Regions from separate parts of the Arthrobacter sp. U41 genome, predicted to be linked through region 1. Evidence: predicted binding sites of a transcription regulator. Region 1 holds the regulator's gene; the other holds the start of a gene.
What was found. Region 1 encodes LexA, which represses DNA repair genes until DNA is damaged. Its sites were predicted from a motif close to TCGAACANNTGTTCGA; they were not measured.
Positions count from the first base shown of each region.

Region 2: ASPU41_RS17210 (DUF6504 family protein) is a predicted target of LexA. The motif match lies at 1,882-1,897, and genes of this name have one in related genera.

Region 1 covers NZ_CP015732.1:2,760,358-2,763,836, reverse strand. Annotated here, with positions in the region: gene ASPU41_RS12590 (histidinol-phosphate transaminase) at 1-572, opposite strand, end outside; gene ASPU41_RS12585 (LysM peptidoglycan-binding domain-containing protein) at 629-1,129, opposite strand; gene lexA (transcriptional repressor LexA) at 1,469-2,218, shown strand; gene ASPU41_RS12575 (ATP-dependent DNA helicase) at 2,304-3,479, opposite strand, start outside.
Region 2 covers NZ_CP015732.1:3,783,604-3,787,082, reverse strand. Annotated here, with positions in the region: gene ASPU41_RS17230 (FAD-dependent oxidoreductase) at 1-425, opposite strand, end outside; gene ASPU41_RS17225 (VOC family protein) at 639-1,061, opposite strand; gene ASPU41_RS17220 (chorismate mutase) at 1,076-1,402, shown strand; gene ASPU41_RS17215 (hypothetical protein) at 1,414-1,800, opposite strand; gene ASPU41_RS17210 (DUF6504 family protein) at 1,954-2,289, shown strand; gene ASPU41_RS17205 (DNA polymerase III subunit alpha) at 2,286-3,479, shown strand, end outside.

The DNA.
Region 1 (3,479 bases):
CTGGCTTCGCCGGCCTCGTAGACGGCCTCCACGACGTCCAGCCCCAGCCCGGTGCCGGTGGGGTTGTTCGGGGAGCACAGGAAAACGATGTTCGGCGCAAGATCGCGGACCTGGCGGGCTGCCGATGCGGCGCTGAGTCCATAGTCGTCGGCGCGGACCCCGACGATGTATCCGGTGTCCGTGCCGGAGGCCAGCAGCGGGTACATGGAGTACGTGGGAGGGAAGCCGAGGGCGGTCCGTCCCGGGCCGCCGAAGGCCTGAAGGATCTGCTGGAGCACCTCATTGGAGCCGTTCGCCGCCCAGATGTTCTCCGCACCCAGTCCGTGCCCGAGGTATTCGGCGAGGGCTTCGCGCAGTTCCGTGAACTCGCGGTCCGGATAGCGGTTCAGGCCGGCGGCGGCAATCGTGACGGCCTCGGCGATGGCGGCCCGCACGTCAGCCGGGACACCATGGGTGTTCTCATTGACGTTGAGCAGGATGGGGACGTCCAGCTGCGGCGCGCCGTACGGCGTCAGGCCGCGCAGATTCGTCCGGAGGGGAAGTCGGTTCAGGCGCTCTAACTGGTCAGTCACTTCACTAGTTTAAGTGAGATCGCCGCAGGCCCTGAAACTGTGACGGATCGACGGCGTTACTGGGACGGAATGAACAGTGCCTGGCCCGGCACGACGCGGGCTGCCTCGAGGTTGTTCAGCTGGATGATGTCGTCGACGACGTCGCGGGGATCCCGCTCCGGCGCCACCACCTCGGCGATGGCCCAGAGGGACTCACCGGCCTGCACCGTAACGGTCACCGTCGGGGTCAGTGACAGTTCGGCGGCGGAGTCCGCTGCCTTGGCGGGGGCGTTGAGGAAGCCGCTGAAGGAAAGGATCAGCGCCGCCAGCAGGATCAGCGGCACCCCAATGAAGACAAAGCGGCCGCGCCGGGTGAGCCTGAGCGGAGCCTGCCTGGCCCGCTGACCGGATCCGGCCGGGCTCTGCACCGCGGCCGGGCTGCGCCGCGCAGCGGACGCGCCGCCGTCGGCCCGGCCGGCAGGGTCGTGCCGGCCGGCGGGCGCACCGCCGCCGGGGCGGCCGTAGTTGCCGAATGCGTCGCGGCCGAAAGTGTCGTGAAACGCGCTTGATACTGACATGAACTGAGCCCTCCTGGACCATACTGTGCCGCCCGGCGTACTCCACGTACCTGCCGCCAACCGGCCTAACCTTCGAACAAAGAACCGAACGTCATGCTGTGCCCGAGCCGGGTCCGACTAGAACACATATTCGAACCCTGCTTGTTCTGTTTTAGCACCTATTGACGAACATTGTCGAGACTCGCTAGAACAAATGTTTGAAAAAGCCGTGTGGCTGGCCTACGTTTGAGTCAAGAACAACCACTTCTGCAGTTGATCAGCAGGGTCTGACATTTCAGGCCGGAGGTTCCCGGAAGCCGCAGCCACGGCGGCCGGGGGAACGGAAAGGCGTTGGCGAACATGGCAGCACAAGCCACCGGCGGCAGGGCCACCCAGCGGAGCCCGCAGGCAGCCCGGCCACCCAAGAGCCTTACGGTCCGGCAGAAGAAGATCCTGGAAACCATCCAGCGCTCCGTAACGGACAACGGCTACCCGCCGTCCATGCGCGAGATCGGCGACACCGTCGGCCTGGCCAGCCTTTCCAGCGTGACCCACCAGCTCTCCCAGCTCGAAAAGCTCGGCTACCTGCGGCGCGATCCCAAGCGTCCCCGCGCCATGGAAGTGCTGATGCCGTTGACCCTCGATGAGGGCACCACAAAGATCTCGGGAGTTGCGAAGCCCGGCGGCCTGCGCACTGTCGGCGGCCTGTCTGTTTCCGAACTGGCCAGCGCCACCGACACCGCCATGGTGCCGCTGGTGGGCCGCATCGCAGCAGGCGGGCCGATCCTGGCCGACCAGGTCGTCGAGGACGTTATGCCGCTGCCCCGCCAGCTGGTGGGCCACGGTGATCTGTTTATGCTCAAGGTCGCAGGGGATTCGATGATTGACGCAGCCATCTGTGACGGTGACTGGGTGGTGGTCCGCCAGCAGGGCGACGCCGTCAACGGTGACATTGTCGCGGCCCTGCTGGACGACGAGGCAACAGTCAAGACCTTCCGGCAGCGCGACGGCCACACCTGGCTGCTGCCGCAGAACACCCAGTACGAGCCCATCCTCGGCGATCACGCCGTCATCATGGGCAAGGTCGTCTCGGTGCTGCGCTCCCTTTAGCAGCGGGAGGACCAGCACCCCCGAAAGCTGCCGCAAGGGCCCCGCCGGATTCGGCGGGGCCCTTGCGCGTTTCTGCGCCCCGCGGTTACGTGGCGGGCTGCCCGGATTCCTTCGAGAGGCGCTCCAGGGCCGCGACGGCGACCGCGGGGTCGGTGGTGGGCCAGAACGGGGGCAGGGAGGCCCGAAGGAACCCCCCGTAGCGCTCGGTGGACAGCCGCGAGTCGAGCACGGCCACCACTCCCCTGTCCGTCGTGGTGCGGATCAGCCGGCCGGCACCCTGGGCCAGGCGGATGGCGGCGTGGGTCGCGGAAACACTCATGAAGCCGTTGCCGCCGGCCTGGGCCACCGCCCGGGACCGCGCCGTCATCAGGGGATCATCCGGCCGCGGGAACGGAATGCGGTCGATCACGACCAGGCGGCAGGAGATTCCCGGCACGTCGACGCCCTGCCACAGGGACATGGTGCCAAAAAGGCAGGTGTCCGGTTCGTCGGCGAACTGCTTCACGAGCGCGGTCATGGTCGAATCGCCCTGGCAGAGGATGCTCATGTCCAGCCGGGGACGCATGGCTTCGGCGGCGTCCTCGGCGGCGCGCCGGGAGGAGAACAGGCACAGGGCTCCGCCGCCGGAGGCCCGGATCAGCTTCTCGAGCTCGTCGAGGGCTTCCGGGGATGAGCCGCGGCCGGGCTTGGGCAGGTGCTTGGCTACATAGAGGATGCCCTGTTTGGGGTATTCGAAGGGGGAGCCGACGTCGACCCCGGTCCAGCTGGGGGCCCCGGGTCCGACCAGGCCAAGGCCGCCCGCGGCCGGTTCGAAAGCGGACCCGATCGCCAGCGTCGCCGAGGTCAGGATGACGGTGTGGTCCGCGAACAGTCCCTCCCGGAGCCGTCCGGCAACGCTGAGCGGGGCGATGTTGATCAGGGCCGGGGCGGACTCGTCCGGCTGGGCGTAGCCCTGCTGCGGGTCGAAGGTGCTGTTGCGGGAAAACCAGACCACCTCGCGGTTTTCGCGGGCGGCGAGCAGCCGTTCGCAGAGTTCCAGGATCACCATCAGGCGGGAGCGCGCGAGCTGGCGGCCGCCGTCGGCCGTGTTGGCGCTGTCGCCCTTGGAATCTGAGAGGGCCGCGCGGCAGGCGTCCCGCAGCTGGTCCACGCAGTCCAGCTGTTCGCTGTTGAGGCCGTTGGGCATGAGTCCGCCGGGGACCCCTTCAATGGCTAGTTCGAGGTTGGACGCGGCGTTGTTCAGTGCGTCCACGGTGATGCC
Region 2 (3,479 bases), 1.0 Mb from region 1:
ATGATCCGGTCCATGTCCGGGATGTTGCGCAACACGTCGACCCGGGCGTCGTCCGCACCGGGGATCGGGGGCCGGACCGGCTCGGCCCCCGTGCACAGCACAAGCTTGTCGTAGGACTCCCGGTACGTCCGCCCCTGTTCCTTATCGTGAACCTCGACCTCCTTGGCGGCCAGGTCGATGCGCATGACCTCTTGTCCGGTCCGCACGTCGAGCGCCAGGCTCTTAGCCAGGCTTTCGGGTGTCTGGAGCAGGAGGCTCTCACGCTCGGGGATCATTCCGCCGATGTGGTAGGGCAGGCCGCAGTTGGCGAACGAGACGTAGTGGTCCCGCTCGAGAATGACGATCTCGGCCGACTCGTCGAGGCGCCTCAGACGGGCGCCGGTCGACGCGCCCGCCGCGACTCCTCCAACGATGACTGTCTTCATCTTTCTCCCTGCCTCCCTGGGAGTGCGGGCCATGGAAAATACACAACCCTTGGTTCGCGGAGCAAAGCACACCGGCTCGAATATGCGTGCCGCCGTGTACCCCAGTCACGGTAGCCGCCCCGGCGGACACCTCAATAGGGCCTTATGGCCGTAGCCCTCCGGACCCCCGGCCCGGGAGGCGGGCAGGGCCGTCGGCTGCCCCGTGGTGAGCTGTCAGAGTGTCACTTTCCCGGCGCCGTCGACCGCCCAGCTGGGATTGAAGGCAACTTCCCAGCGGTAGCCGTCGGGATCGGCGAAGTATCCGGTGTAGCCGCCCCAGGACTGGGTCTTCGGCGCTGCAATGATGGCCGCTCCGGCCGCCGCCGCCTCCGCCATCACCGAGTCGACTTCCGCTGCGCTGCCCAGGTTGTGGCTCAGCGTGATGCTCGGACTGCCGGTGGGAGGATCGGTGCCGGCTTCGGCCTGCATCTGCCCGGCGTCCCAGAGCGTAAGGATGAGGCCGTGATTGGCCTGGATGAAGAGGACCTCTCCCCGGACTTCCCGGTGGACGGGCCAGCCCAGGCCATCCACATAGAAACTGCGGGAGGCATCAACGCTGCGGACACCCAGTGAAATTAAATCGACTCGTGGCTGCATCTTTCGATACTGTCATGGACATGTCCACAAATCACGAAGACGAAAAAGCTGCCAAGGCCGACCGGGAACAGCTCGCCGCCGTGCGGGTGGCTGTTGACGAGGTGGACGAGCAGATCGTGTCGCTGATTGGCCGCCGCGAGCGCCTGATCCGGATCGCCGGAACCCTGAAGGCCGACAGCGCGGAGGTGCGTGCCCCCGGACGCGTGGAGCGGGTTATCGAACACGTCTGCGCCACGGCGGAACAGAAGGACATCGACGTCGAACTCGTTGAGAAGACCTACCGGGCAATGATCGACGCGTTCATCACGCTCGAGCTGGAAGTCTACAAAGCCAGCTCCTAGGGGTTTATGGCCTAGAGGGCTTCCTCCACCGGGACGTTCGCCTGGTACCCGCGGCCGTCACAGTCGCTGAAGGCCGTCATCAGGTGGCCCTTGGCCAGGCCCATGATCGTGCTGATCGGAAAGTACCCGGTAATGGTGTTGCCGGAATGCTCCACACCCTTGAGGTCAAAGTTCTCCTCCGTGCCGTCATGGCTGAAGCAGTAGAAGGACACGGCCTCCCCGTTCATGAACTCGATCCCCATTCGTCGCTGGTGGGAATGGTCCGGGGTTGCTGCCACCAGCCCCACCACGTAGGCGCCCTGCCCTGGGATGTTTCCGTCTATATCGAACTTCGCCACCAAGGACGTGTCCTCGGCGGCGATGCTTACGTGCTTCAGGAGTGCGTTATGGGAGCTCATGGCTCAATCCTGCTACCTGTGCCTGCGTCCGTCCACCCCTGATCTAGGTTTTGCCCCGGCACCGTCGTAGACTGGAGTTGTTCGAAGATATGTTCGAATAGTTACTGGCCGGTTTACGGACGGTTTTACAGATGGTGTGGACCGGGAGGCACGATGGGCATGTTCAGCGAGTCGGTGGACGTCGCCTGCACGCCTTCAGGCCAGCCCTTGAAACTCGACTGGGCCGGCCGGCACTACACCGTCTGCGCGGACCCGGTCCGCTGGTATGAGCGCCGCCAATGGTGGGCGGAAGAACAGCGGGCGCCGCTGGGCAGCGGCCCGGGCCTGGTGGACCATGAGATCTGGCGGGTGCAGGTGCGCCCGGAGGATTCCCCCGGCACCGAAAGCTCCATCACCCTTGACCTCACCCGGCATGTGGGCAGCGGACGCTGGCGCCTGCTGCGGATCCACGACGGCAGGCTTCCAGTCCAAGAGCCCGAATCAGCATGAGCTTTACCCATCTGCATGTCTCCACCGCCTTCAGTGCCCACTACGGGGTCTCCTGGCCGGATGAACTGGCGGCCGCCGCGGCCGCGGACGGGGCGACCGCGCTCGCCTGCACGGACCGCGACGGCCTCTACGGGACGGTCAAACACCTGTTGGCCTGCATGGCTGCGGGGCTGGACCCGATCGTCGGGGTGGACCTTGCGGTCTTTGACGACGACGGCGACCTCCGCACCCAAGTCGGGGGGCGCGTCCTCGTGCTGGCCCATGGGAACAACCGGGGCGCCGGCTACCGGGCCCTGTGCCGGCTGATCTCCGACGCGCATGCCCGCACCACGGGCAAGGCCGGGGGAGCGGTGCCCGCGGCCGTGACCCGGGCCGAGCTGGCCTCCCGCACCCTGCACCCGGAAACCCTCAAGCCGGTGCTGACCGTGCTGATCGGCCCGGACTCCGACGTCGGACGTGCCATGGGCGGCAGGCGCTACCTGCGCCCCCGCACCCTGTTCAAACGCTGGCTCGATGCCATGCCGCCTGGAACGATTGCCGCCGAGGTGGTCAGCCAGCTCAGCCCGCCGGGCGAACCGCTCAGCACCGCCCACGCGGTGCGGATGCTCAAGCTCGCCGCCGAACACGGGGTTCCCGCCGTGCTCAGCAATGCCGTGCGGTATGTCGCCGAGGACGGAGCGGCCACCGCGGACGTGCTGGATTCAGCCCGCGCGCTGAAATCGCTTCCCGAACTCTCCGCCGCCCCGCTGCTCCAGCCCAACGGGCAGGGCTGGCTCAAATCCGCGGCGCAGATGCTCCAGCTGGGAAAGGAGATCATGCACTCCGCCGGGTACGGCGCCGCGGACCTCAAGAACCTGATGGCGCAGACCGCGGCGCTCGCGGACCGTTGCCGGATGGACCCGGTGACGGACATGGGATGGAAACAGCCCGTAGTGCCGGAAGCCTCGGTGATCGGCATCGCCGGGGACCCCCTCGTTGAACTCACCCTGCGCTGCGAAGCGGGCATCAGCAGGCGGTTCCCTGGGATCACCGGCAAGCCCGCCAAGGAGCTCCGCTCGCGGCTGGAGCACGAGCTGAGGATCATCGACAGCCTGGGCTTCGCCGCGTACTTCCTGACCGTGGCCGAGGTCTCCCGGATGATCCTGGACATGGGGGTAAGGGCAGCGGCGCGCGGCTCGGGCGCCTCCAGC